Regions from separate parts of the Shewanella scandinavica genome, predicted to be linked through region 1. Evidence: predicted binding sites of a transcription regulator. Region 1 holds the regulator's gene; each other region holds the start of a gene.
What was found. The regulator LexA, encoded in region 1, represses DNA repair genes until DNA is damaged. The targets are predictions, from matches to a motif close to TACTGTATNNNNATACAGTA.
Positions count from the first base shown of each region.

Region 1 (10,083 bases):
CGCCTGACCAACTGTGGCTCTGTCTGACACATTGCGTGCTAAAAATGCTGTGTGTGTCAGTTCGCCGGGGTGAACTTCGAGCCGCTTGGTTTGCGGCTCAAATTTCCACGGCATACCCGTTTGCACTTGGGAGATAAATTCCACTGTGACAACACGACTAGTATCTATGGTTATCGCTTGATAACTACTGGCAGTATTGGAGGTTTTACCGTTAATCCCCAGCTTCTCACACAGCACATCGTATAGCGGCACCAGCGCGAACCCAAAACCAAACATACCAATACAGCCCATGACGAGCATGCTGATAAGCTTTCGATTTGACTTAGGTTTTTCTGGCTGGTGATGGTTCGTCATTTCATTTCACCTCAGGTGGTGTCGTGAAGGAGTGATAAGGCGCTGGGCTTGGCAATGTCCACTCTAAACCCTCGGAACCTTCCCAAGGTTTAGCGGGGGCTTTTTCGCCGCCACGGATGCACTTGATCACTAACACTAAGAAAATCAATTGCGATAAGCCGAAGGCGAAGCCACCAATCGAAACGATTTGATTAACATCGGCAAATTGAATCGAGTAATCGGGGATACGCCTTGGCATACCTGCGAGCCCAAGGAAATGCATCGGGAAAAACAGTACGTTGACCGAAATCACCGAACACCAGAAATGCCATTGTCCCAGTCGCTCGTTGTACATGTGCCCCGTCCACTTAGGTAGCCAGTAATAGGCCGCCGCCATGATGGAGAAAATCGCCCCAGTCACGAGCACATAATGGAAATGCGCCACCACAAAATAGGTGTCGTGGTATTGGAAGTCGGCTGGCGTAATGGCAAGCATTAACCCCGAAAACCCGCCAATGGTGAAGAGTATGATAAAGGCCACGGCGAACAACATAGGGGTTTCGAAGCTGAGTGAACCGCGCCACATAGTCGCGACCCAGTTAAACACTTTCACCCCCGTTGGCACCGCAATCAACATAGTGCAATACATGAAGAACAGCTCGGCAAACACTGGCATGCCTGTAGTGAACATATGGTGCGCCCATACGAGGAACGACAGAATTGCAATACTGGCAGTGGCATAAACCATTGATGCATAGCCGAATAATGGTTTACGGCTGAAAGCGGGTACTATGGCGGAGATGATGCCAAAGGACGGCAAAATCATGATGTAGACTTCAGGGTGGCCGAAGAACCAGAAAATATGCTGGAACATCACAGGATCGCCGCCGCCTGCCGCTTCGAAGAAGCTAGTGCCGAAAAACTTATCGGTCAGTACCATAGTCACAGCGCCCGCAAGCACGGGCATCACAGCGATCAGCAGGAATGCTGTGATAAGCCAAGTCCACACAAACAGCGGCAACTTCATCCATGTCATGCCGGGCGCACGTAGATTCACTATGGTTACAATCACGTTGATTGCGCCCATGATCGAACTTATCCCCATGATATGAATAGAGAACACGAAGAGTGCCGTGCTGTCAGGACTATAAGTGGTAGACAGTGGCGCGTAGAAGGTCCAACCAAAGTTAGGTCCGCCGCCTTCCATAAACAGCGAGCTGAGTAGGATGGTAAAGGCGAAGGGTAAGATCCAAAAACTCCAATTATTCATCCGTGGCAGCGCCATATCGGGCGCACCAATCATCATAGGGATCAGCCAGTTTGCTAGCCCAGTAAAGGCGGGCATTACCGCGCCGAATACCATGATCAGCCCATGGACTGTGGTCATTTGGTTAAAGAAGTTGGGCTCGACCAATTGTAATCCGGGCTGAAAGAGTTCAGCGCGGATCACCATGGCCATAGCGCCACCGGTTAAAAACATAATGAAGCTGAACCATAAATACAAAGTACCAATGTCTTTATGGTTGGTGGTTAGCACCCAGCGCATGATGCCCTTTGGCGCACCATGATGATGGTCATCATGGGCTGCGGTTTGATCTTGAGTCGTTGTGCTCATCATAATCCCCTACTGTCCATGGCTTGCGATATCAGCAGGTTGCACTGTATCGCCGGTATTGTTGCCCCAAGCATTGCGCTCATAGGTAATGACTGCTGCGAGTTGCTGTGGGCTGAGTTGTTTGCCAAATGCTTGCATAGCCGTGCCTGTTTTGCCGTGCATCACAATATCGAGATGATTGGCGACGGGCCCAGTGGCGATAGCACTGCCAGCGAGGGCGGGGAAGGCAGGTGGTATGCCAGCTCCCGTTAACTGATGGCAGGCCGCACAAGTGGTGGTGTAGACAGTTTCACCTTCGGCCATCAGTGCCTCATGGGTGAGAGTGGGGAGACTCGCCGGATCGACTATGGTTGCGGAGTCGACAACTGCTGCGGGCTCAGTTGTAGGTGCGGGAGTTGGGGTCGTATTGGCTGGTGCGGTAGCAGGTGCTTGTGTGCCTGCACTGCCGTTCATGTGCTCATTGACATCTTTAGCCTGCACAGCATCGCCAGTATTGTTGCCCCAAGCATTACGCTCATAGGTAATCACAGCGGCAATTTCTTGTGCAGTCAATTGCTTACTAAAGGCTTGCATAGCCGTACCTGTTTTACCGTTGAGCACAATTTCAAGGTGGCCGCTGAGTGGTCCCGTTGCTATCGGACTGCCTTTGAGGTGTGGGAATACGCCTTGTAACCCCTCGCCATTGGGCTGGTGGCAGGCTGCGCAGTGCCCGAGGTAAACTTGCTCACCTTGGGTCATCAGATCCTCTTTGCTAAGGGTCTGTGATAAAGCGGCTTGAGCGGCTTCTGCCGCCGCGCCTGCGGCTTGTTTCTGCTCCGTCACCCAAGCTTCAAACTCGGCTTCGGGTAAGGCTTGCACTACGATCGGCATAAAACCATGGTCTTTACCGCAAAGTTCGGCGCATTGACCACGGTAAATACCGGGTTTGTCGATGCGAGTCCAAGCCTCATTGATAAATCCTGGGTTGGCATCTTTCTTCACGGCAAAAGCAGGTACCCACCATGAATGGATGACATCTTCAGAGGTCATCAAAAAGCGGATTTTGCGATTTATCGGCAGAACGAGCGGCTTATCGACCTCCAATAGGTAGTGTTCACCCTTGGTTTCGGTACCGTCGATTTGTGCTCTAGGGGTTGCGAGTATGCTGTAAAAATCAATGTCTTGATCGAAATAGCTGTAATGCCATTTCCATTGGGAACCCGTGACTTTAACGGTCAGATCGGCGTCGCTGGGATCTTCCATCGCAATTAAGGTTTTTGTCGCTGGTATCGCCATTAAGATCAAAATGATAAATGGCAGAATCGTCCAAGCGATTTCAACTTTAGTGCTTTCGTGAAAGTGGGACGCGACAGCGCCTTTGGATTTTCTGTGGTTGATCATGGCGTAAATCATCACGCCAAAGACCACAAGGCCAATGGCGCAGCAGATATACAAGATGGTCATGTGCAAGTGATAAACCTTGCCACTGATCTCGGTTACGCCAGGGGTCATGTTGAACCGCATGTCCGCGGCGGCCAACGGTGGTGCGAATAACACCACGAGTAAACAATACAACAATTGCTTCACAAGACTTCTCCTCTGCCAATTGCGAATAGCAACTACAAAGAAGAGCAACACAGTAAGTCTCAACTCTATGCAAACTCTTCAGTTCCCAAAAAAGCGTTTTTGACTTCAACGTGCGTTGGCGGCTGTTACTTTTAATTAAGTATTGTTACTGCTGGTATTAGCCACGCTGGCACATACGACTGAAATAAATCTGTTCTCTATTTTTAGTGGCATTTTGAACTCGATTACGGCTCGATTTATTTGCCACGGGCGGCGATATATCATCGCCGACTAAATCAACCATACTTGCTGTTTAAATATTGATCAAGATCACTTATTTATCTAATTGTCTGAAAAATTGCCAAAAAAAAGCCTCACATTCATAGGCGAGGCGGCTTTCAAGGTAAAAAAATAAATGAATATTTAATGTACAGCGCTAAAAAAAGATTGTTGGCCGAAGAGATTGCCTTGCTCAATGCGTACGTCGCCATGTAAGTGACTGTTTACGTATTCAAGCACTATGCCCATGGCGCGGGCACTTTTAGCCACGATTTGCAGGCGACGATTATCGCGTGCATCCAGTGATTTGGTCCAAGTAATAACTGCACTGGACGTACCACTTGTTAAGGCTTTTTCCATCGCCCACAGGGTTTCGACTTCATCTTTCGCGTGCACCAGCAAGACTCTATCCATACGCACGCCAGCGTTGGCGAGCATTTGTTTGTAGCCAATACTCGGTGGGTTGATGAGCACTAACCAACGGCCCTGTTGGCTTAACTGGGCGAGTTGCGCGCTCAGATGGATTAATTCTTGGCGACCTTGAGTCTTAGTTGGCATGCAGGCGATAGGTGCATGGTGCCAGTCATAGTCGGCATCACGTACTTCATCGAGCCACAAGCCAGGGTGGCGGGGTGCATTGCCAAGTAGTTTGTTCATAGCCAATCTCCATTACGGATCACACCGACGGCGAGTCCTTCAATTGTTAAACTTTGATAGCCTAAATCCACTTTAATCGGGGAATAGTCTTCATTTTCGGCGTGTAGATAGACCACATTACCTTTTTTTTCGAAACGTTTAACAGTGACATCGTCGTCGACTCTAGCGACAACCACTTGACCATTTCTGGCTTGTTGTACTTTATGAACTGCCAGCAAATCTCCTTCGAGAATGCCGATATTCTTCATGCTGTCGCCTTTAACCCGCAGTAAAAAATCGGCGGCGGGATGGAACATGCTTGGGTCGACTTGGTAGTACTGTTCAACATGTTCTTGGGCGAGAATAGGTTCGCCAGCGGCTACTTGACCGATAAGCGGTAAACCTGTTTCAGTTACTTCTTCGACTTCCGCAGTCAGACGAATGCCCCGAGATGTGCCTGGCATGATCTCAATGCAGCCCTTTTTCGCCAACGCTTTAAGATGCTCTTCAGCCGCATTGGCGCTCTTAAAACCTAAACGGGTCGCGATTTCTGCCCGTGTGGGTGGCATGCCAGTATCGGCAATATTTCGTTTAATTAGCTCTAAAATTTCAGCTTGGCGTGGCGTCAAAGGTCTCATGGTGTTTCCTGTTTTTCTATACAGTTACTGTTAGTATATACAGTATTATTTGCAGCGCAAGTATTAACCACTTTTTAGCTATGTTGGAGAGAATTAGCGAATATTACCCATAGTCTGGTATTCTACCGGGCTAGTAAACGTACTTAATTGCATAAGAATAATGCCTAAACACGACTCTCTTTGGTTGAAATCATTACGCTGGATCCAAAAACACTTAGTGCACACTATTGTTGTGCCTCAGGATCCCTTTGCCGATCTGAATCTGGATGCCTCCAGACCCCTTGCTTATGTGATGAAAACGGAATCGCTGAGTGACATCGCTGCCCTGAGCGAAATTACGGCTAAGTTAGGACTGCCGAGCCCCTATGAGCCTTTAGTGGCAAATGGTGTAATTGCGCCTCGGGTTGTCTGCCTTCAAGGGCGTAAGCCGCTGTTTGGTGAGCGTGCGGGTAACGAGCCTTTCCTCGAATGCTTTATGCGTTTATTGGCCGTGCATAAGGAACGCCCTGAATTAGACATTCAACTGGTGCCCGTAAGCCTATATTGGGGCCGCACGCCAGGGAAAGAAGACGACACTATGAAGGCGGCTGTGTTTGAGCGGGAAAACCCGACTTGGCTGCGCAAATGCTTGATGATTCTATTCTTAGGTCGACATAACTTCGTACAGTTTTCAAATGCTGTATCCCTGCGATACATGGCCGACGAACACGGCACTGACATGGGGATTGCCCATAAATTAGCGCGGGTCGCGCGGGTGCATTTCCGCCGTCAACGCAAGGTGATGACAGGGCCTGTGCTGCCAAATCGCCAAGCACTGTTTCATTCGTTGCTCAAATCTGAATCGTTGCGTAAAGCGATTCAAGAAGAAGCAGTCAGTAAGAAGATTTCAGAGACCCAAGCGCGCGAGACAGCCATTGAGTATCTCGATGAAATCGCTGCCGATTACTCAGATAGTTTAGTGCGTATTGCCGAGCGTTTCTTAACTTGGCTGTGGAACAAGCTTTACAGCGGGATCAACATTAAAGGCGCCGAGCAAGTTCGCCAGCTGCACCACGATGGCCACGAGATTGTTTATGTGCCTTGCCATCGCAGCCACATGGATTACCTGCTGTTATCGTATATTTTGTACTATCAAGGTATGGTTCCGCCGCACATTGCCGCAGGTATTAACCTCAACTTCTGGCCCGCTGGACCTATGTTCCGTCGCGGTGGTGCCTTCTTTATCCGCCGTAGTTTTAATGGCAACAAGCTGTATACCGCAGTATTCCGTGAGTATTTAGATCAACTGTTTGCTAAAGGTTATTCGGTGGAATATTTCTCCGAAGGCGGCCGCTCACGTACGGGGCGTCTATTGGCGCCCAAAACTGGCATGATCGCTATGACGATGAACAGCGTGCTGCGCGGTATCGAGCGTCCAGTCACGCTAGTGCCTGTATATTTAGGCTACGACCATGTGATGGAGGTAGCGACTTACCATAAAGAATTAAGCGGTAAGAAAAAGAAAAAAGAATCTGTGTGGCAAGTGTTTGGCGCGATCCGCAAACTGGGTAATTTCGGCCAAGGTTATGTGAACTTTGGCGAGCCCATTACCCTGCAAAACTTCTTAAATGAGCGTGCGCCAAACTGGCGTAATGAGGTAGCCGATGATCCTGAGCAAAAACCGAGTTGGTTAACGCCAGCGGTAAACGTGCTAGCGAATCGAGTGATGACAAATATCAACGATGCGGCGGCAGCGAGTTCAGTGACCTTGACGAGCTTAGTGTTGCTGGCGACAGATCAAAATGCCTTAGAGCGCAGTCTGCTGGAACGTCAGCTTGATCTGTATCTGACCCTACTCAAAAAAGTGCCTTACACTACTTATACTTCGGTTGCCGAAGGTGATGGTAAGCATTTAGTGCAGCAAGGTTTAGAGCTGAATAAGTTTGTTGTTTGTGCCGATCCTTTAGGTGAAATCGTGTCTATCGAGGCGAGTCAGGCTGTGTCCATGACTTACTATCGTAACAATATCATCCACTTATTTATTGTACCGTCATTAATTGCGAGTTGTTTAACGCATAATGAGCAGATCCCGCGTCAGCAAGTGGTGTCAATCGTTGCCGATTTTTATCCACTGCTGAAAGCCGAACTCTTCATGGGCATTAAGGATGTACCTGCCTATGTCAATCAAGTGCTGGATTTCTTCATTGAACAAGGGTTAGTAGTCGAAACTGATACCTTAACTGTCGTGCCTGAACACACTAGCCAACTATTATTGTTAGCCAGTTCAGTGAGCGAAACTCTGCAACGCTATGCCATTATTTTCAATCTGTTAGCAAACAGACCTAAGATGGAGCGCTCAGAACTTGAGTCTGAGAGTCATCTACTCGCCCAGCGTTTAGGCGCTTTGCATGGCATTACCGCGCCTGAGTTCTACGATAAGAAACTTTACGGCACCTTGAGCGTTAAGCTCAAAGAATTGGGATATCTAGCGGATAACCAAGATAAGTCCAATATCAATCGCATACGAGATCAAGCCAATAGCTTATTACGTCCGTCAGTGAAACAAACGATAGTGGCGAGTGTCACCGCGGAGCATACAGTTTAATGGCAAATCATATGAATGCGGCTAAGCATAAGCCCGCAGGTAAGTCCTTGCTCGGCGGCGCCATGATTATTGCTGGCACGACCGTAGGTGCTGGGATGTTTTCTCTGCCCGTGGTCGGTGCAGGTATGTGGTTTGGTTATTCGATTTTAATGTTATTAGGCATTTGGTTTTGTATGTTGATGTCGGGCTTATTGTTGCTCGAAACCAATTTGCATTTCGAACCCGGTGCCAGCTTCGATACTTTAAGCAAGCAAACCTTAGGGCAGTTTTGGCGGATAGTGAACGGCGTTTCTATCGCGTTCGTGCTGTATATTTTGACCTATGCCTATATCAGCGGCGGTGGTTCGATTGTGAATCACAGCTTGCAGGGCATGGGAGTTGAGTTACCGCAAAGTGTTGCTGGGCTAGTGTTTGCCATAGTGTTGGCTAGTATCGTATTGATCAGCACTAAGGCCGTGGATCGCATTACCACGATTATGCTCGGCGGTATGATCATTACCTTCTTCCTCGCTATTGGCAATTTACTGATCGAAATCGATGTGACTAAGTTGCTCGAACCCGATGGTAATAGTAGCTTTTCACCTTATCTGTGGGCGGCGCTACCCTTTGGTCTTGCCAGCTTTGGTTACCATGGTAACGTCCCCAGCTTAGTGAAGTATTACGGCAAAGATTCTTCCACCATTATCAAGGCGATTTTCGTCGGCACCTTTATCGCGCTGGTGATTTATGCCTGTTGGTTAGTGGCGACTATGGGCAATATTCCCCGCAGCCAGTTTATCGATATTATTGCCCAAGGCGGCAATATGGGCGTCTTGGTGGGCGCTTTGTCCGAGGTGATGGCGAGTAGCTGGTTGAACAGTATGTTGACCCTGTTTGCTAACTTGGCCGTGGCTTCATCTTTCTTAGGGGTGACCTTAGGTCTGTTTGATTATCTCGCCGACTTGTTTGGTTTTGATGATTCGCGCTCTGGCCGGATGAAAACCGCGTTAGTGACCTTTGTGCCGCCGACGATTTTAGGATTACTGTTCCCCGACGGCTTCTTGGTGGCGATTGGCTTTGCGGCATTAGCGGCGACTGTGTGGGCGGTAATCGTCCCGGCGCTGATGGCCTATAAATCGCGGCAGCTATTCCCCGAGAGCACAGGTTTTAGAGTGATAGGCGGTACGCCGCTGATCATTCTTGTGGTGTTATTTGGCATAGTCACGGGGGCTTGTCATCTGCTCGCGATGGCAAATTTACTGCCGCAATATTCCTAATTTGTTTCGATGATTTAAGCCCTCTGCGTGAGGGCTTTTTTGTATTTAGCGATTGAGTTTTGTCTTACAGATCTTTTTAACCTGAATACTGGACAGAAATACAAACTCAGGCTTAACTCGAATGATTGTAAAAACGAAGGAGCCAATGATGAAAATTACTCAGTACGCACAAGGACATGCATGTTGGGTTGAACTCGCAAGCCACGATTGGCAAGCTGCTAAGGCATTCTACCAAGCGTTATTTGGTTGGGACTCAGTTGACATGCCGATCCCCGAAGGTCATTTTTCGCTATTCAATTTAGCGGGGGATGATTTAGGTGCCATGTACCAAATCCCCGAGTCAGAGTCGCAGATCCCTAGCCATTGGCGAGTCTACTTTGCCGTTGATGATATGGATGCCAGCATTGCAGCGATTCAAGATGCGGGTGGCCAAGTGCACATGGGGCCGCATATTGTTGCTGACGCGGGCGTGATGGCGCAGGTGAGCGATCCACAAGGCGCACGTTTTGCGCTGTGGCAAGCGAAGAATCATATCGGTGCTCGCCGTCAGGGCGAACTCAATACCCTTTGCTGGGTTGAGCTGGCATGTAAAGAACCTCACGCTGAAGAAGCCTTTTACTGCACAATATTCCCTTGGACTAACTCGCCCAGCGACATGCCGGACATCGAATACTCTGAGTGGCAAGTTGATGGTCAATCCATCGGCGGCATGATGACCATCATGCCCGAATGGGGCGATATATCTCCCCATTGGCTGCTTTATTTTGCAGTAGCCGATTGCGATGCATTTGCAGAAAAAGCCCAAGCGTTAGGCGCGCAAGTGTGCATTCCGCCCAGTGATATCCCCGATGTGGGTAGATTCTCTGTGATAGCCGACGCCCAAGGCGCCACCTTTGCGGTGATTAAGCTTAATCAGATGTGACTGGCATATTAAGGACTGTCATTAAGGTTAAAAACGGCGACGCTAAATCGCCGTTTTTATTTGTCTAACTATTTGTTTAATTAGCGTTATCAATCATGATTGTTTCAGGGCAGGAGCCTTTTGAGGCCTTATTGGCTTTGGCGAGTAGGCTAGGTAAGGAGTCAGAGGTTTTAATGACTTCGGGCAAGTTAATGCGGATTTCACTCAGTAATCCCTTGCCACATTCAAGACTCATTTTAGTGTGAGCGCCTTGACCGAAGCTGCCATCAAAACTT
Region 1 is NZ_JAUOES010000003.1:164,925-175,007, forward strand. It holds gene Q4Q50_RS03465 (cytochrome c oxidase assembly protein) at 1-354, opposite strand, end outside; gene ctaD (cytochrome c oxidase subunit I) at 356-1,948, opposite strand; gene coxB (cytochrome c oxidase subunit II) at 1,958-3,514, opposite strand; gene Q4Q50_RS03480 (cell division inhibitor SulA) at 3,917-4,429, opposite strand; gene lexA (transcriptional repressor LexA) at 4,426-5,046, opposite strand; gene plsB (glycerol-3-phosphate 1-O-acyltransferase PlsB) at 5,207-7,630, shown strand; gene mtr (tryptophan permease) at 7,630-8,886, shown strand; gene Q4Q50_RS03500 (VOC family protein) at 9,035-9,808, shown strand; gene Q4Q50_RS03505 (ribonuclease T2 family protein) at 9,885-10,083, opposite strand, start outside.

Region 2 (10,083 bases), on a different contig from region 1:
AATTAGCTCGCACCCAAGATCAACTCACTGTCCGCACTTCAGATGTTGAAGCGCTAAAAGTGAAAGTTGAAGAATTGAATCAACGCATTGCCGTGCTAGAAGAAACCCTGCAAGCCAGCAAACTGCAAAATCAAGCTTTGAAAGCTGAAGTTGAAGCTGCCCAAACGCCAGAGATGGCAACGGGAACGGCTGAAGCTGAGACTCAGGCTCCCGCTGAGCCCGATGATTTATGGCGTAATATCCTTAATAGTCCAGTGTTAATGATTGCTGCCGCTGTGATCCCTGCCTTGTTCTTGTTACTGGCGGTGTTCTGGTTGCTGCGCCGTAAGCGTAATAAAGAACGTCGTGAAATGCAGGCGCAAGAAGCGGTTATGGCCGCGGGTGCTGCTGGCGTTGCCGGTACTGCCATCATGGACATGGATGATGACGACTTAGATGATATGGCGGTGCATTTAGATACCGACCATGCCGACTCTATCGATAGCCTACTTGATATGGGCAGCGTCGATTTACAGCCTGAGCAAGATTTGACTGACTCAAACGATCAGATGGATATGGCGTCTGAAATGTTTGTCGATCCGGGTCTCTCTGCCGAACCTGAGGTTGAAGACGAAGGGCAATCTCTTGATGACCTGTGGGCCGAAGCCATGGGCGATCAGGAAGAGGATATTGTTGAGGAGAAACCTAAATCTGACAATATTCTTGAGGAAGCCGATCTCGATGCGCTATTAGCGGGCCTAGGTTCAGAAGACAGCACTGAAGCTGAAGACGATTTAAGTGAATTAGAACGAAACTTTGCTAGCGATTTAGCTGAAGAAGACGTTGAAGTAGAAGATACTCAACCTGCCAATGAAGCCGTCGCCGATGACGATGATCTTGATGCCTTACTTGCCGAGTTTAGTGTTCCTGCTGAAGATCCAGAAACGGCAAAAGAACCTGCAACAGCATCTATTGAGTCTGACGATGAAGATCTCAGTGCCGCCATCGCCGCAGAACTCGATGATGAGCTAGATGATGAACTGGGCGGCGAAGAGGTTGATGATATCGATGCCCTATTGGCCGATTTCGATAAACCAACGCCAGCCGCTGAACCTGAAGTCGAATCTGATCTTGGCGCTGAAATTGCCGCCGAGTTAGACGCCGAGCTTAATGAGCTGGGCGTAGAAGATACCGACGACATCGATGCCTTGTTAGCAGATTTCGATAAACCAGCAGAACCTGAAGTTGAGCCTGATCTTGGCGCTGAAATTGCCGCCGAGTTAGACACAGAGCTGGATGAACTGGGCGTAGAAGACACTGATGATATCGATGCGCTGTTAGCGGATTTTGATAAACCAGCAGAGCCCGAAGTCGAGCCTGATCTGGGGGCTGAGATTGCCGCCGAGTTAGATGCTGAGCTTGATGAGCTTGGCGTCGAAGACACTGACGATATCGATGCGCTGTTAGCCGATTTCGATAAACCAGTAGAACCCAAAGCTGAACTCGATCTTGGCGCTGAAATCGCCGCCGAGTTAGACGATGAACTGGATGAATTAGGCGTAGATGAATCCGATGATATCGATTCGTTGCTGGCGAGTTTTGATGCTGAGCCTGAAATCAAAGTTGATGCTGAAGACAATGCCGAAGACGATGCACAAAACGATACCGAAGATGATGCGATCAGTGCAGAAATTGCCGCAGAGCTAGAAGCTTCGTTACCGGAAGATATCAAGGGCGAAGCGTCAGGCGATGAAGATTTAGATGCGCTTTTAGCTGAATTTGATGTGCCAGAGCAACTCGATGCCGATGAAGATGAATTCGACTTCGATATGGAAACGGCGCAGCTTGATGCGGACGATAACGCCACAGATGAAGACAATTTACTCAAAGGTATTGGTGCGTCTCACTCGATTGATGGCACTGATGATACTTTCTCGTTAGTTGAAGAGTTGGGTGAAGATGATGATTCTGACGCCCTGACTACGGCAGCAGCCACTTTGGCAGCCGCTACCGCGGCAGCGAGTGTTAAGGAAAAAGAGTCTTCTTTCTTTAATGATTTAAAAGCCAATAAGAGCAAAGATCCCCACGTGCTTGATTGGGACTCAGAGCTTGATTTTGCGCCTAAGGCCAAACCTGCTGCGACGCCAGCCGATGCCGCCGCTGAAACGGATGTCGATGATGTCGAGCCTAATGCCGATGCTTCGCTAGCTGATACGCCTACTCCGGATGATGCGACTCAAGAGAAGCCGATTAAGGCGACGCGTAACGATGTTGATTTTAGTGAAGATTTTAAACTCGATACCCAAGACGATGCTGACGATTCTGAGCAAGGCCTCGATTTAAGCGACGATAATGTACTCGCTGCTTTCACGGCCAATACCGATTTTGATGACGATGAAGATGTACTGACGTCGGAAGACAGTTTTTCACTCGTCGATGATCTCACTGTCGATGAAGCGTTAGCTGCACTCGATGCTCAAGAGTCGCGTAAAGCACAGAAGAAGTTTGTTCCTGAGCATGATTTAACGAATTTCCAAAATGAAAACGGCTTTATCGACATCGACAAGTTGTTGAATGATGCCGATGAAGACGGCACTGATACCGATTTGTATTCGGAAGTCGACGTGGAAATGAGTGATGTCGGAGCCTTAATTGGCGATGCCGCTATGATTGATGTCGATGATGAAGAAAACTCAGTCAACGCTAAGCTGGATTTAGCCCGCGCTTATATCGAAATTGACGACAGCGACAGCGCCAAAGCCCTGCTCAAAGAAGTGCAAATTGACGGTAATGAGCGCCAGCAAGATGAAGCCGGACGTTTACTCAAAGAGATGAGTTAATCCCGATTGAGAGAGTTTCAACCTAACGGCGCCTTCAGCGCCGTTTTTTTTATGGGCTGCTGTGATAAAATGCGCCGCTAAATCAATTGTGAGGAAAAGTGGATGCGGATTGCATTAGGTATTGAATATGACGGCAATGGTTATTTTGGCTGGCAACGTCAGGCCGAAGTCGATTCAGTACAAGCGCAATTAGAACGGGCGTTATCGATAGTGGCCAACGAGCCTATCGGCGTCTTCTGCGCTGGCCGTACCGATGCGGGCGTGCATGCCACGGGCCAAGTGGTTCATTTTGAAACCAATGCCATTCGTAATGAAGGCGCATGGACCTTAGGGGTAAATGCCAATTTACCCGACAATATTGCCGTGCGTTGGGTTAAAGAAGTCGACGACAGTTTTCACGCGCGCTTTTCGGCCACCGCCAGACGCTACCGTTATGTGATTTATAATCACAGTTTTCGCCCTGGGATTTTACGCCATGGTGTCAGCCATTATCACGGTGATATCGATGCTGACAGAATGCACCAAGCGGCGCAGGCACTCTTAGGTGAGCAAGATTTTACCAGCTTTCGCGCAGTCCAGTGCCAGTCAAAAACGCCGTTTCGTAATGTACATTGCGTCAATGTTACGCGCCAAGGCATGTATGTGATTGTCGATATCGCCGCCAACGCCTTTTTACACCACATGGTGCGCAATATCGTCGGTTCATTATTAGAAATCGGTTTAGGCAATCAGCCGCTGACGTGGATGGGTGATTTGCTCGCGTTAAAAGACAGAAACCAAGCCGCAGCGACGGCTAAACCCCATGGGCTTTATTTAGTTGATGTGACTTATCCAGAACAATATCAATTGCCTAAACTCGCCCTTGGGCCATTATTTATGTTGGACTAGAAAAGTTGTTGGATTAGCAAGAGCGGTTGGATGAGCAGAATTGTTGGATTAAAAAGCTGCTGAATGAAACATTAGCACAGCTTTATTTATCTCGCGTGAACTTCGCTTGAACATTGAGTTTAGTATGGCGCGGCAGTCTGCTAAAGACTGTCCGCAAAACGCCAATAGTGTAGTTAAACGATTAAATGGCATCGAATACGAGGATGTACGGACATGCTAACAGCGCCAGCGTCAAATGCAGCATTGGAACAGTGGTTGGATTATTTGTTATCCATACATCCAACCGAAATCGATATGGGATTAACCCGTGTTTCTAAGGTCGCGAAAACCCTTGGCCTATTAGATTTAGGCCAAAGCAAGATAGTCACAGTCGCTGGCACAAATGGTAAAGGTACAACTTGCGCCATGCTGGAAAATATTCTGCGATTATCGGGTTTGACTGTGGGCGTATACAGCTCGCCGCACATGCTGAAATACAACGAGCGAGTGCGTATTAATGGCAGCGACGCCAGTGATAGCGCCTTTGTCGCCGCCTTTGAGCAAATTGAAGCGGCGCGCGCCGAGATTTCCCTGACCTTTTTTGAATACGCCACGCTTGCGGGCCTGATACTGTTTAAAGCCGCTAAGCTGGATGTAGTCATCTTAGAAGTCGGTTTAGGTGGACGGTTAGATGCCACCAATATTATCGATGCCGATATCAGCGTGGTGACCTCGGTCGATTTAGATCATGAAAGTTATCTGGGGAATACCCGTGAACTCGTCGGCCGTGAAAAGGCGGGTATTTTCCGTCACGGTAAAGCTGCGATTGTCGGCGAGCCCAACTTGCCGCATACCGTCAATGATGTTGCCAATGACGTTGGTGCCATCTTGTATCGCGTCGGCAACGAATTCAGTTATCAAGTCCATGGCAATCTGTGGGACTTTCAAGGCCAAGTGCTCAAACTGCACGATTTAGCGTTACCGACCTTGCCGCTACCTAATGCGGCCACGGTATTGGCCGTAATTGAACAGGGTTGGCCGGATATCGCGCCCGCTATTATTGCCCAGGGCATTAGCACTGCTCGGTTAACCGGTCGATTAGAGCGGGTGAATGAGCAGCCGTTAGTGCTACTCGATGTGGCGCATAATCCCCATGCGGCGCGGTTTTTGGTGCAGCAATTAGCGCCAATGGTTGTAGGTAAGCGGGTGTTTGCCCTTTGTGGCATGTTGAAGGATAAAGATATTGCGGGCGTGTTGCCTGTGCTTCATCCTCTGGTCGACACTTGGTATTTAGTGAGTCTTCATGGGGAGCGTGGCGCGAGTTCTGCCATGCTACGCAAAACCTTAGCACCCGAGGCCAGCGCATTTGAGTTTGAGGGCATAGTTGAGGCATGGTCGGCATTAAAAGCGCAAATTAACCCAGATGATGTGGTAATTGTGTTTGGCTCCTTTTACACTGTGGCAGGTTTTAAGTCTCAATTTATGCAGGAAGTCCGTTTTGTCTAGCCAGTTTCATAATCGTTTAGTCGGCACTGTGGTGCTGGTTGCGCTTGGAGTGATTTTTTTGCCGGATATTTTGGATGGCAAAAAAGATCGCCAAGAAGAGCAATTTTCTGAAATACCTTTGCGTCCGACTGTGATTGAGCAGCAACAAGCCGACGATGATATGTTTGAAGTCTTGTCGGCCGAAGATGCTGCTGCGCTGAGTGGGGCAGATGTTGCCTTAGCTGAGACAGGCAATAATGCAGACAGTGACAAGTCAGCTACCATCGCTAAGCAAGACGTTAAGGCGGACGTTAAACCTGAAGTGAAGAAGCCAGAGGTTAAGCAAGCAGAAGTTAAAAAGCCGGAAGCGAAACCAGAACCTAAAAAAGAGCCACCTAAGACGACGGTAAAAACGGAGCCCGCTAAAAAAGCTGAGACTAAAGCGCCAACCGTCGCTAAGACTGAAAAGCCCAAAGCAGAAACGCCCAAAGCAGAAAAGCCTAAAGCCAGTGCTGCCAGCCGTGACAGCTTAAAAAGTGGCTTTACCTTGCAGCTTGGCAGTTTTAACAATGCAACCAATGTTAAAGCCTTGATTGCACAGCTACGTAAGAGTGGTTTTAAAGCGTACACTATCCCTGAAAATCCTAAAGATGGCGTATTAACCAAAGTGTTTGTCGGGCCAGATGTGTCTGAGGCAAAGCTGAAGAAAATACAAATTGAGGTGGAAAACCTCACGCGTCTTAAGGGCTGGATTGTTCCTTTTAATCCCTTAGAATCTTAATGGTGATATAAGATCAGCGACTGAAAATGATTTATTTACCTCTCTAGGGGTGAGAATCGTTTCAGTCTCTGGTAGAATCGCGCCGTCTTAAAGCCCATGTCGGAAAGCCATCTCAATGGTTTGGATTGATTACGCTATCATATTCGTCATCGGATTATCGACTCTCATCAGTCTAATCCGCGGATTCGCCAAAGAAGCCATGTCCTTAGTGGTATGGTTCGCGGCTTTCTTTGTTGCCAGCCAATTTTACCAAGATCTTGCCGTTCACTTAACTCAAATGAACGATGAGATGCTGCGTAATGGCGTTTCTATTGCCATCCTCTTTATTACCACTTTGGTACTCGGCGCTTTAGTTAACTATATTCTCGGACAACTTGTTGTCAAAACCGGATTATCTGGCACTGATAGGCTCTTGGGCCTGTGTTTCGGTGCTATTCGAGGCGCGCTAATTGTGAGCGCCTTGCTGTTTTTTATGGATGCTTTCACAGGTTCACCCAACACCCAATGGTGGAAGGACTCTGTGCTAGTGCCCGAATTTGGCGTTGTCATTCAATGGTTTTTTGACTATTTGGAAAACACCTCCAGCTTTGTACCCAAACTATAAGAAAGAAAATTAATTAATCCTAAGTGATAGAACATCTTACAATGAGGAAGCTTACCCATGTGTGGTATCGTCGGAATAGTTGGCCAATCATCGGTTAATCAGACCATTTATGATGCACTGACAGTGTTGCAGCACAGAGGTCAGGATGCGGCAGGTATTGTGACCATTGATCGTGGTGCTTTCAGACTGCGTAAAGCCAATGGTCTGGTCAAAGACGTTTTTGAAGTCAAACACATGCAACGCCTACAAGGTAATGCAGGTATTGGGCATGTGCGTTATCCAACTGCGGGCAGTTCAAGCGCATCTGAAGCGCAGCCTTTCTATGTTAACTCGCCATTTGGGATCTCTTTAGCCCACAACGGCAACTTAACCAATACAGTCGAATTAGCCGAAGGGCTGATCAAAAAACGTCGCCATGTGAACACCACTTCGGATTCTGAAGTGTTGCTGAACCTGTTGGCCGACGAACTGCAAAAAACCACTAGTTTGACCCTGACGTCGGAAGAAGTGTTCGATGCGGTCGCTAACGTACACCAGCAAGCTCGTGGTGCCTATGCGGTTGTGGCTATGATTATCGGTCAAGGCCTAGTCGCGTTCCGTGACCCATTTGGTATTCGTCCTCTGGTGTTAGGTAAGCACGAAACGCCAACGGGTACTGAATATATGGTCGCTTCTGAAAGCGTGGCACTCGATGCCGTCGGTTTTGAAGTGATGCGTGATGTGGCGCCAGGTGAAGCGATTTACGTTTCAATTGATGGTCAGCTGTATACCCGTCAATGTGCAGCAGAACCTAGCTATGCCCCTTGTATCTTCGAATTCGTTTATTTTGCCCGTCCAGATTCGACTATCGATAAAGTGTCTGTTTATGCCAGTCGCGTAAACATGGGTGCTAAGCTTGGCGAGAAGATTAAGAAAGAATGGTACGATCACGATATCGATGTGGTGATCCCTATTCCTGAAACTTCTTGCGATATCGCGCTAGAAATTGCCCGTTGCATGGACTTACCGTACCGCCAAGGTTTTGTGAAAAACCGTTATATTGGCCGTACTTTTATCATGCCGGGTCAACAGGAACGTAAGAAGTCAGTGCGTCGCAAGTTGAATGCGATTAACACTGAATTCAAAGGCAAAAATGTCTTGCTGGTGGACGACTCTATCGTTCGCGGTACGACGTCTGAGCAAATCATCGAAATGGCCCGTGAAGCGGGTGCCAAGAAAGTGTATTTTGCCTCTGCCGCGCCGGAAATTCGTTTCCCGAACGTATATGGTATCGACATGCCAACGTCAAACGAGTTGATCGCCCATGGCCGTGATGCCGATGAAATCGCCAAGTTAATTGGTGCAGATGGCATTATTTTCCAAGACTTACCTGATTTAATCGAAGCGGTAAGAATGGAAAATCCAGCGATTAAGCGTTTCGAAACCTCTGTTTTCGATGGTCATTACATCACTAACGATGTAGATCAAGCGTATTTAGATCACTTGACGCAACTGCGTAATGACGATGCTAAAGCGGATCGTAACAAAGATATCGGTACTAACTTAGAGCTGCATAACGTCTGTCACCCATAAGGTGAAACGTTAGGCGGATAAAAAGCCAGTGATAATGTCATTGGCTTTTTTTATGGCTTTTTTATGGAGTGTTAACAGCTACTTGGGAAAGGTATCTCGATTGGGCGAGGGGGAACTTCTATGAGTGTTTGTTCTCGACATCCGAGTACTCAATCCATTGTTGGAGCAGCGAGGCTGCTGATCTTTTCCGCCATAGGTTTTGTCGTGTTTATCCCCAGATCCACAGCAGCATCCACACCCCGAATAAGCTGCTTAAGCTATGGCGGGTGACTTGATGTTTGAGCAGTAGCGATAAACTCACCGCAATGGGTATTACTAACATGAATCCCCATGCTAAAGGCATGTTGATGATTTTCATTTGTCCCAGCCAAGTGCTGGTGAGCATGCTTATCGCGAGTAACATCAGGCTATGAAATAGCAGTAACTGATTAAATCTTAGTATCAATGCCGGACTGATTGTCATCGCCTGCCGCGCATTTATTGCAAACTGTCTCATAGCCACTCCTCTAAAATTTAGTGCATTCTAGTTGTTGTTGAGAACTATTCGCAATTGAATTTACACTTTAGCTTTGGTATTTAAGCTCGGTTTGTCACAGAAATTTGCACTCAACGGGCGTTTGGGCTAAATTATACTGTAATTATATCCAGTGCTTGGTGTTTGTATGATCCTCTATATCGCTGAAAAACCTAGCCTAGGGCGGGCCATTGCCGATGTATTGCCTAAACCCCATAAAAAAGGCGATGGATTTATCGAAGCCGCCAATGGCGATTGCGTGTCTTGGTGCGTAGGTCACTTGCTCGAACAAGCAGAACCCGATGCCTATAATCCCGAATTTAAGTCGTGGAAATTCGAGCACTTGCCAATAGTTCCAGACAAGTGGCAACTAAAACCTAAGGCCGCAACCCGCAGTCAACTCACAGTGCTAAAACGATTAGTCAAACAAGCCAACACGCTGGTCAATGCGGGCGATCCCGACCGTGAAGGGCAGTTGCTTGTGGATGAAGTGATTGCCTATCTTGGCGTGACGGGTGATAAGCTACACCAAACCCAGCGTTTACTGATCAGCGACTTAAACCCACAAGCCGTAAAACGGGCGCTAACGCAGCTGCGCAGTAATCGCGAGTTTATTCCTTTGTCCACATCGGCTTTAGCCCGTAGCCGCGCCGATTGGCTCTACGGCATGAATATGACCCGCGCGTACACTATCCAAGGTAAAAAGGTTGGTTATCAAGGCGTATTGTCCGTCGGGCGAGTGCAAACGCCTTTACTCGGGCTAGTGGTGCGCCGTGATGAAGAGATTGCTAATTTTCAATCTAAACCTTTCTATGAAGTGCTAGCGCATTTGGCGACCGAAAAGCAGGAAAACTTCAGCGCTAAGTGGCAACCCAGCGAAGCTTGTCAGCCCTATATGGACGAAGAAGGGCGAGTACTAGCCAGAGGATTAGCGCAAAATGTGGTGAGTCGCATCAGTGATAAACCTGCCTTAGTGACTCAATTAGTGGCTAAGGACAAGAAACAGAATCCGCCATTGCCCTACAGCTTATCCGCGTTGCAGATTGATGCGGCAAAACGGTTTGGAATGAGTGCTAAGGATGTGCTCGATACCTGCCAGAGTTTGTATGAACGCCATAAACTCATTACCTATCCCCGTTCCGACAGCCGTTATTTGCCCGTCGAGCAACATAGCCTAGCGCCGTCGGTTCTTAAGGCGATTAGCAGCGGTGCCGCTGAGTTACTGCAAGGCGCCGATGCCCCCGATCCACGGCTTAAATCTAAGGCATGGGATGATAAAAAAGTGGATGCCCACCACGCCATCGTTCCTACCGAGAAAACGGCTAACTTATCCAGCTTAAGTCAGCGTGAGAGGCAGTTATATCTTCATGTTGCCCGCCAATACTTAGCCCAGTTTTATCCGGCCTATTGTTACAGTGAAACCACAGTACAAGTGACAATT
Region 2 is NZ_JAUOES010000002.1:182,783-192,865, forward strand. It holds gene Q4Q50_RS02300 (FimV/HubP family polar landmark protein) at 1-2,819, shown strand, start outside; gene truA (tRNA pseudouridine(38-40) synthase TruA) at 2,922-3,707, shown strand; gene folC (bifunctional tetrahydrofolate synthase/dihydrofolate synthase) at 3,921-5,192, shown strand; gene dedD (cell division protein DedD) at 5,185-5,952, shown strand; gene Q4Q50_RS02320 (CvpA family protein) at 6,068-6,556, shown strand; gene purF (amidophosphoribosyltransferase) at 6,614-8,128, shown strand; gene Q4Q50_RS02330 (hypothetical protein) at 8,337-8,624, opposite strand; gene Q4Q50_RS02335 (DNA topoisomerase III) at 8,791-10,083, shown strand, end outside.
Region 2: Q4Q50_RS02335 (DNA topoisomerase III) is a predicted target of LexA. The motif match lies at 8,759-8,778, and genes of this name have one in related genera.

Region 3 (10,083 bases), on a different contig from region 1:
TTAACAGTTACTACTTTCCGCTTTACGGCTCGGGGTTAGTGCTCGGCGTGGGTATGTTTGGTGTCGCCGAACGCAGACGTTATCGGCATAAATTAAAAGAACAGCAAAGTGCCCAAGAAATTACCACCTTGGCCACTATGCTTGAGCGTGAGCGTATCGCGCGCGATCTACACGACATTATGGGCCACAGCTTATCTTCGATTGCGCTTAAGGCGGAACTGGCCGAAAAACTGCTGGAAAAACAAGAATACCAACTAGCCACTATCCAGCTTAATGAACTCGGTCAAATCGCCCGCGAGAGCCTCAGCCAAATTCGCCATACTGTATCGGATTACAAACATAAAGGACTCGCGGATAGCGTGACACAACTGTGTAAACTATTGAGGGAAAAAGGAGTCAGTGTCGAGCTGACAGGCAATATCCCTAAACTGCCCGCCAGAATGGAGAGCCAGCTGGGATTAATTGTCACTGAACTGGTGAATAATATTTTACGCCATAGCGGCGCAAGCCAATGTATTATCGACTTTATTCAGCAACCAGATAAGCTAGTCGTTGAGGTCAAAGATAACGGTCCAAGTAAACCTATCGCCGAAGGCAATGGCCTCACGGGGATACGCGAACGTCTCGACAGCTTAGGTGGCAGCTTGAGCTATAATCTCGAACAGGGATATGCATTTACCGTCAGTTTACCTTTGCAGGGAGCAACAGATTAATGAAGATTTTATTGGCGGAAGACCAAGCCATGGTGCGAGGCGCGCTCGCCGCACTCCTCACGCTTGCGGGAGGCTTTAATATCACCCAAGCGAGTGACGGCGACGAGGCCCTAGGCCTACTCAAACAGCAAAATTTTGATCTCTTGCTAACAGATATCGAAATGCCCGGGCGCACAGGCCTTGAGCTGGCAACTTGGGTAAAGGAGCAACATAGCCAAACTAAAGTTGTGGTCATTACTACCTTCGGCCGCGCGGGCTATATCAAACGCGCCATCGAAGCCGGTGTCGGCGGGTTTCTGCTTAAAGATGCCCCCTCGGAAACCTTAGTCAACGCGATTCAACAAGTGATGGCGGGTAAACGGATAATTGATCCTGAACTGGCCATGATGGCAATTGGTGACGTCGACCCACTCAACGATAAAGAACGCCGAGCCCTTCGCCTCGCCAGTGAAGGCAAATCCACCGCCGACATCGCCGAAACCCTCTTTATCGCCGAAGGCACAGTGCGCAACTACCTCTCCGAAGCCATAGCCAAACTCAATGCTAGCAACCGAATCGATGCAGCACGCATCGCCAAACAAAAGGGCTGGTTGTAATCAGATTAACGGTTAACCGCTCTTTCGTTCATATCGACAATTTTTGCGCCCCTTAGCTAAAACCTAAGGGCCGCAAACTGACGTTAGTTAGGCTAGCAAATAAGTCCCTCATTCTGCTTGAGATTGCCTTACGCTTATTCTCTGTTAATATATGTATAAATTCACAGTGATTGAGTGCTAACGACTTGCAGCAATTGGATCTTGTTCCGATCACCGACCTCAAAGGCGTCGCCAAAAAGGTCGCGGAGAAACTCGCAAAGCTCGGCATCACAACAGTACAAGATCTGCTGTTTCACTTACCCCTGCGCTACGAAGACAGAACCCAAATCTATCCGATTGCCGCCCTTATGCCCGGCAGTTACGGCACCATAGAAGCTGAAATCCAATCGACGCAAATCATCCAAGGCCGCAAGCGTATGCTGGTCTGCAATGTGCGGGACGATACGGGTAGCTTGAGCCTGCGCTTCTTTAACTTTTCCGTCGCCCAGCGTAATGCCATGCAAAATGGTTTAATGATCCGAGCCTACGGTGAAGTGCGCCGTGGTGGTCACCAAGCCGAGATAGTGCATCCAGAATACAAAGTCGTCTATCCCGGTGAAGATGTTCACCTGAGCGATACCCTAACGCCGATTTATCCCACAACTGAGGGCTTAAAACAGGCGAGTTGGCTAAAGCTGACCGAGCAAGCTTTGGCATTACTGGAAAATGGCGGTTTAACTGAGCTGCTACCACCGCAGTTGCAACCGAATAACATCAGCCTTAAACAAGCGCTGCAGACGCTACATCGACCTCCTGCGGGGATCTCTCAGTTCGATTTAGAGTTAGGCCAACACCCAGCCCAGCAGCGACTGGTGCAGGAAGAGTTGCTCGCCCATAATCTCAGCATGCTACGCCTAAGGCAGCGCAGTAATTTAGATGCAGCAGTGACCATGCAGGCCACGGGGCAGTTGCTCAATCCCTTCCTTGCCGCTTTGCCCTTTAAGCCCACAGGCGCCCAGCAAAGAGTGGTGGCCGATATAGGCAAAGATTTAGAAAAGCCGCACCCTATGATGCGCTTAGTGCAAGGGGATGTGGGCTCGGGTAAAACCTTAGTCGCGGCGATGGCTGCGCTGCAAGCGATTGAAAACGGTTATCAAGTTGCCATGATGGCGCCAACAGAGCTATTGGCCGAACAGCATGCAACTAACTTTGCCGCTTGGTTTGAACCACTCGGGCTTAAAGTCGGTTGGCTAGCGGGTAAACTTAAAGGCAAGGCAAGAGCGCAATCCCTTGCGGATATTGAATCCGGCGCAGCCCAAATGGTGATTGGCACCCATGCCATCTTTCAGCAGCATGTGGTCTTTAATAAACTCGCGTTAATTATCATAGATGAGCAGCACAGATTCGGCGTACACCAACGCTTAGGTCTGCGGGAAAAGGGCGTGAGCCAAGGTTTCCATCCGCATCAATTGATCATGACGGCAACGCCGATCCCGCGCACGCTAGCGATGACAGCCTATGCGGATCTCGACACTTCTATTATCGATGAATTGCCGCCGGGACGAACTCCAGTAACCACAGTGGCGATTGCCGATTCACGCCGCAACGAAGTGCTTGAACGGGTGCGTAACGCCGTCATCACAGATAAACGTCAGGCCTATTGGGTGTGTACTCTGATTGAAGAATCCGAAGTGCTCGAATGCCAAGCCGCCGAAGACACGGCCGAAGAACTGCGCCTCGCCCTACCCGAGCTCAATATCGGTCTCGTGCATGGCAGATTAAAGAGCGCTGAGAAACAACAAATCATGGCCGATTTTAAGGCGGGCATCATTCATCTTCTTGTGGCAACGACAGTGATTGAAGTCGGCGTAGACGTGCCTAATTCCAGCCTGATGATCATTGAAAACCCTGAACGTTTAGGCTTAGCGCAATTACACCAACTACGCGGACGAGTCGGCCGAGGCGCCATCGCAAGTCATTGTGTGTTACTCTACAAGGCGCCATTGAGCCATACCGCCACTCAAAGACTGAGTGTACTCAGACAAAGTAATGACGGTTTCATCATAGCGCAGAAAGATTTAGAAATTCGTGGCCCGGGTGAAGTGCTTGGCACTAAGCAAACGGGACTGGCCGAACTGAAAATTGCCGACTTAGTGCGCGATCAAGCTTTGATCCCGCATATTCAAAAACTGGCAAATCACGTGATGGCGCAGGCCCCCGAAAAAGTCGATGCGATTATCTTACGTTGGCTGGGGCACAAGCAGCACTATGTGCAGGCTTAGGCTGTAAAGGGGAAAGGCCGAGGAGTGACATCTGCCTCGATACTCAAAATAAATTGTTTATGTTCAGCTAAGCGCTATAGACAAGCGCATGGAAACTTGCAAAATGAACCAGCGGCATCCCAATCGTCCGCTCTTGCACTTTTAATGTTAGCTGCATGTATTCACCACGTTACCTTGACACTCAAGCGAAGGATGTAAAATGCAAGTTAATCAAGATGATAGAATAACACCTCAAGAGACTTCTTCTAGCAGTAATCGCTTTGCGCTTTTTGCGATCGTGCTCGTCGTGCTGCTTTCTGTCGGAGGATATTATTACTACAGCGGTGACTCAGATTCACCTAAACTCATCCCTAACGCGCCAATTGTATTGCCTGAAACACCGCCCTCTGAGCCTATGACGCTCGAAAGTGCGCCAGAACCAGAGACCACAGAGACGACCCCCGTGGCCCCTGAAACGGACAATAACAGCCCAGAAACCCCTGCGGTAACTGAGCCAGAAGTGGTGGTTGAACCTGTACCCGCGCTGGCTGAAAGTGATGCATTTGTGCAACGAAAAGCCCTCGCCATTATCAATAACAATGTGCTGAGTTCCTCACTAGTACAGCAAGATCTCGCACGCCAATTTGTGGTGTTTGTCGACAACTTAGCTCAAGGTGAATTAACCCGCAAAGTGAGCCCACTCAAAGGGCCTGAAAAGCTATTCTCGGTTTCTGAAATCACCAACAAAGTGTATTTAAATCCAGAAGGTTTCCATCGATACGATGCCTATGTTGATTCGATTGCCAAAATGGACGAACAGACGTTAATGGCCACCTATAAGCAAATGACGCCTATGCTAGAGGAAGCCTTTAGCGAACTCGGCTACAGCAATGCCAAATTCAACGACAGAATGCTGCAAGCGATTAAAATACTGCTCGCGGCGCCTATCATTGAAGATCCGATTGAGCTGAGCTCTATTAGCGTTAACTATCAATTTGTTGACCCTCACTTAGAGGCACTACCCAGCGCGCAAAAACTGCTGATCCGTATGGGGCCAGAAAATACCCGCAAGCTAAAAGTAGCCCTACGCAAACTCGAGAACCAACTGGCGCAGTAAAACCTTGCCGTGGTGAAGACAAAAGGCGCTCGGTGCGCCTTTTTCATTTTGACCGTAAATCGCTAGGATAAAAAAGCCTGTCGAATGAGAATGCCATTGCGATATTTGTTACACAAATTCGATCTAACTGCCGAAAATCGCAGCACTTGATCCCATTGCATTAACCCATACAATGCAAATGGCTTCATAAAAACGCGGGGCATAGTGTAGAATGACCCCGCTGTAGAGGTCATTCCAGCGTCATTCATCAAACGCGTTTAAACCTCACTATGGTATGACAATCCATCAATGTTCTAACTTAGTTAGGGATAACTAAGACAGCTTAAATTTAGTGTCGAGGCAAAGTAGTGCAACTAACATTCAGCATTCTCTCTTGGGGCGCTTGGGCCCCTCAATATCAGCACCCGCAAAGTTGGCAAACTTGGTGCAAAAATTCGGCTGAATTAAATCTCGACACACCACAGTCTGATACGACCGCTCCCGCACTTAAACACATTCCCGCCATGCAACGCCGCCGTTTTAGTCGCTTAACTAAGATGATGTTAGAAGTGAGTTTTCAGTGCGATATGCCGGCGAACTGCCGCTCTATTTTTGCCTCGCGCCACGGAGAGTTGCAGCGCACCATAGGACTGCTCGAAGACATTATCGCCAAACAGCCCTTATCGCCATTAGGGTTTAGTCAGTCGGTGCACAACACCGCCAGCGGCATTTTTGGCATAGTGGCGGCCAATACCGCGCCATCGACCTCAGTTGCGGCAGGTACCGAAACCCTGTCACAAGCTATGGTTGAAGCCTTCGCCCAGTTACACCAGTCGCCAGAGCCCTTGCTGCTAGTCTTCGGTGATGATCCTGTGCCACCTGTGTACGACGAGTTTACCCAAGAATTTGAATTGCCTTTGGCCCTAGGTCTACAGCTCGCGCCCTTCGATGCGCCCGCTTCGGTCAAGCTCACAGTGAGCCGCATCTCAGAGTCAAGCGCATTAAATCCTTTGACCTATGGCGCCTTGCTCCACGCACTCGCGACAGCGCAAAATATTTCAGGCTACTTATCCCAATGGCATTGGAAGCTTGAGCATGTTTAATACTGCCCACAGCCATGACGCCACCAAGGGTTATGAAGATTCAATGCACAATGCCGCTTATAGCCCGCCGGAGATTCGCCGCGCTGGGCTGAATTATGTGTCACGTTGGTTAGGCGGCGTGAGTTGTTATATCGCCTTTGGCTTAGGCGGCTTATTAAGCTCCTTGACCATTTTACCTTTGCTACGTTTTTGGCCTGGTACACCCGAGGCGCGGATTATTCGAGTCCAAAAGGCAGTGCATCTGATGTTCAAAGGCTTTGTCGCCATGCTCACTTGGGCGGGCGTGATCCACGTTAGTACCCACAGAGCACAACAACTGCATGACGCCAGAGGCGTTATCGTTATCGCCAATCATCCCAGTTTAGTGGATGTGGTCGTGTTGATAAGCCTCATGCCCAATGCGGGCTGCATAGTCAAACAAGGTTTATGGCGTAATCCGTTTTTGCGTGGTGTCGTGTCCTGCGCGGGTTATATTCCCAATCGCGGCGCCGAACTTATGCTAGAGGATTGCCGCGAAGTGCTCGCGAGGGGCACCAATTTAATTATCTTCCCCGAGGGCACACGCACGGTTGTCGGCGCGACCATTAACGACTTTGCCCGCGGCGCCGCCAACATTGCCTTAAGGGCCGAAGCAGATATTTTACCTGTGGTGCTGCGTACCAATGTCCGTGGTTTGACAAAGGAGCAACCTTGGTATGAGATCCCAAGGCAAACCATGGGGATGGCCGTTGAAATCGGCGCAACAGTTTCTTACCAGAAGTACCAAGCGGCTTTAGGTGAGCATGCAAAAATGGCCCGGCAGCTGACGCGGGATCTTGAACACTACTATAAACAACAACTCGAAAATAATTATGAACTTAAACAATGAAATAAAGCAGTTAATCATCGACTGTCTCGATCTTGAAGACGTCAGTATTGATGATATTGAAACCGATGCGCCGCTCTTTGGCGAAGGTCTAGGCTTAGATTCTATCGACGCCCTCGAACTCGGCTTAGCCATCAAGAAAAAATTTGATGTCAAAATCGAAGCTAATTCGGATGCCACTAAGGCCCATTTCCACAGTGTTGCCAGCTTAGCTAGCTTTATCGAATCACAGCGTCCATAGGAGAGGAATATGCAAAATCGTGAACAAATCCTCGCTATGCTGACCACTATTTTAGTGGACGAATTCGAAATTGAGGCCGAGGCGATTACGCCTGAGGCCAACCTGTATGAAGAGCTCGATCTCGACAGTATTGATGCCGTCGACTTAGTGATCAAGCTGCAGCAACTGACGGGTAAAAAGATCCAACCCGATGAATTTAAATCAGTTCGCACAGTCAACGATGTTGTGAATGCCATCGAAGGTTTAGTTAAAGACTAATGCGCGCCTTGCTACAAGTCTTAACCGCCCTCACATTGCTGGCCTATCCGGTTGCCGTGTATTTCGGGCTGAATTATTTGCCTACTGGCACCATAGCGCTCGTGCTGTGTGTATTGCTGATTGTGCGGTTAATGCTACAAAAGCAAAAGGTTAAGACGTTAGTATTGCCCCTGTTGGTAGGTATTGCGCTTACGGCAGGCAGTTATCTTGCCAAGCGCAGCGACTGGCTTTTGTATTACCCAGTGGTAATAAATCTGACTATGCTGGCTCTGTTCAGTTATTCACTGCACACTGGCCCATGCATGATAGAGCGTTTAGCCCGCTTGAAAGAACCCGATTTACCGGATGAAGCCATTCCGTATCTTAAAAAAGTCACCCTACTTTGGTGCGGCTTATTTATCTTAAATGGCTCAATGGCGGCTTATACCGCTGGCTTTACTAGTTTAGCAACCTGGACCTTGTATAACGGTTTGATTGCATACGTACTCATGGGACTGCTCCTCGGTGGGGAATGGTTATATCGCAGCTTTTGGTTGAAGAAAACATGACACAGCTACTCAAAAACTGGTTAACCCAAGGGCCATTTGCCCAACAACTGATCAGCTTTAATCACCACGACATAGTCACAGGTGCATTATTTACCAATCAGGTGGCGTATTTTTACGAGCAACTGCTCGCCGCGCCCGAGAAAAAATGGCTGCTCGCAAGTGATACCAGCGATCTGTTTGCCGTCGGATTATGTGCCGCGCTGTTAGCGGGCAAAGAAATTATCCTGCCTCCCAACACCCAAACCGGCACCTTGAGCGAGTTAACGCACCAGTTTGATGGCATATTGTCAGACAAGCCTTTGTGCGAATGCCAAGCTTTTGTGCTGCTGAAAAAAGAACTGAGCCTGCCCAACAAACCTTGGCCCGCAAGCGAGGCTATCGGTGAGTTAGTGCTCTTTACCTCAGGAAGCAGCGGCGAACCTAAGGCGATCCGTAAAACACTCGAACAGTTAGATGTCGAAGTGTCTGTGCTCGAACATACTTTTGCCGAGCATTTGCCCCATTGCAGCGTGGTATCCACGGTTTCCCACCAGCATATTTACGGTCTGTTATTCAAGATTTTGTGGCCGCTCGCCGCCAGTCGACCGTTTTTAAGCGAACAAATTGAATATCCAGAAACCCTAAGTTATTACACTGCCTTGCTGCCAAACCTGTGCTTGATCAGTAGCCCAGCCCAGTTATCGCGCCTGCCTAAAGCGCTAGAGCACGAGCGGCAACTGCGCTCACCGAGCTTAGTATTTAGCTCTGGCGGCCCATTAAGTTTTGTCGCGGCCAAAGGCGTCAACCAGTGCTATGGTCACCTGCCCATCGAAATTTTTGGTAGCACCGAAACCGGCGGCATCGCCTATCGCCGTCAGCATGAGGCCGATGAACCTTGGCAAGTGTTTGACCGCATCTCAATAGATCAAGATCCGACCGACGGCGCCCTGCTGCTAAAATCGCCCTATTTGGCCGACGATGAATGGCTGCGCTGCGAAGATAAAATAGAACCAACCGAAAATGGTCAATTTAGACTCAAGGGCCGACTCGATCGCATCGTTAAGATTGAAGAGAAACGCCTGTCACTGGCGCAAATGGAAACCCTCATGTGCAGCCACGCCTACGTTGAGCAAGCCGCTCTGGTAGTGCTACCACAGTTTAAATCCCAACTTGGCGCAGTGGTGACCTTGTCTGAACTCGGTAAAAACGTGCTGCAAGAACAGGGTAAACTCAGTATTAACAATGCCCTAAAAGCACATTTACTGACCCAATTTGAGCGCGTCACGCTGCCACGCCGCTGGCGTTATCCGGATATTTTACCGCTTAACACTCAGGGTAAGCGTGTCACTGCCCAGTTAGTCGAGTTATTTGATCATGATTAAATCGAGTTTACCGCCGATCCTGCATTCCGATATCGGCATTGATAACATTGAATTACGTCTGTTAGTGGCGGCCGACCTTGAGTATTTTAACGGCCATTTCCCCGAACAAGCCGTGTTGCCGGGCGTGACTCAATTAGATTGGGCGGTGCGTTTAGGCTGCCAACATTTCGGTTATTCAGAGGCGGTCGCTAACTTAGAAGTGCTTAAGTTTCAGCAACTCATACTGCCTGGCCAAGAAGTCACCTTAAGCATTAGCAATAATGCCGCTAAGGGAAAACTCACCTTCGCCTATTGCGATGGTGAAAACCGTTACGCTTCAGGCCGTATCGCCTTTGATAGCACGCCCGTTAACAGCAAATCTGCTACCAACAATGGCGATGAGGCAAGTCAGTGCTAACGCCTCCCAGCGACCTCGTTGAGTCGGCGCCCATCAAGCTCGCCTTAGTGATCCCCAATTACAATCACAGCGCCGCGATTGCCCAGACCTTGGCCGAACTCGCCCAATTTAATCTGCCCTGTTATTTAATTGATGATGGCAGCAATGATGAAACCCGTTATCTGCTGCAATCCTTAGCCCAAACCTATCCTTGGGTGACGCTGCTGCTGCATCCCTACAACCGTGGTAAAGGCGCCGCCGTGATGACAGGGCTGCGCCGTGCCTACCGCGATGGCTTTAGTCATGCGCTGCAGGTCGATGCCGATGGTCAACATAATCTCGCTGATATTCCGGCTATGTTAGCAAGGGCACAAGCTAAACCCGATGCGCTGATTTCGGGTAAGCCTGAGTACGATGAATCCGTGCCTAAGGGCAGGCTCTATGGCCGTTATCTAACCCATTTTTGGGTATGGGTCGAAACCTTAAGCTTTGATATTCAAGATTCTATGTGTGGCTTTCGCGTTTATCCGCTGGCCGCCACCGAGCGATTACTGTGCCAGCAAGCCTTAACGGAACGAATGGATTTTGATATCGAAATCCTGGTTAAACTCTACTGGCAAGGGGTAGAGATTCTATTCCAGCCGACTAAGGTGATTTATCCCGAAGGCGGCGTCAGTCACTTTCAA
Region 3 is NZ_JAUOES010000032.1:29,695-39,777, forward strand. It holds gene Q4Q50_RS19935 (sensor histidine kinase) at 1-713, shown strand, start outside; gene Q4Q50_RS19940 (response regulator transcription factor) at 713-1,309, shown strand; gene recG (ATP-dependent DNA helicase RecG) at 1,495-3,570, shown strand; gene Q4Q50_RS19950 (DUF3014 domain-containing protein) at 3,770-4,666, shown strand; gene Q4Q50_RS19955 (beta-ketoacyl synthase chain length factor) at 5,014-5,748, shown strand; gene Q4Q50_RS19960 (lysophospholipid acyltransferase family protein) at 5,741-6,616, shown strand; gene Q4Q50_RS19965 (phosphopantetheine-binding protein) at 6,600-6,854, shown strand; gene Q4Q50_RS19970 (acyl carrier protein) at 6,864-7,112, shown strand; gene Q4Q50_RS19975 (COG4648 family protein) at 7,112-7,660, shown strand; gene Q4Q50_RS19980 (AMP-binding protein) at 7,657-9,021, shown strand; gene Q4Q50_RS19985 (ApeI family dehydratase) at 9,014-9,418, shown strand; gene Q4Q50_RS19990 (glycosyltransferase family 2 protein) at 9,412-10,083, shown strand, end outside.
Region 3: recG (ATP-dependent DNA helicase RecG) is a predicted target of LexA. The motif match lies at 1,459-1,478, and genes of this name have one in related genera.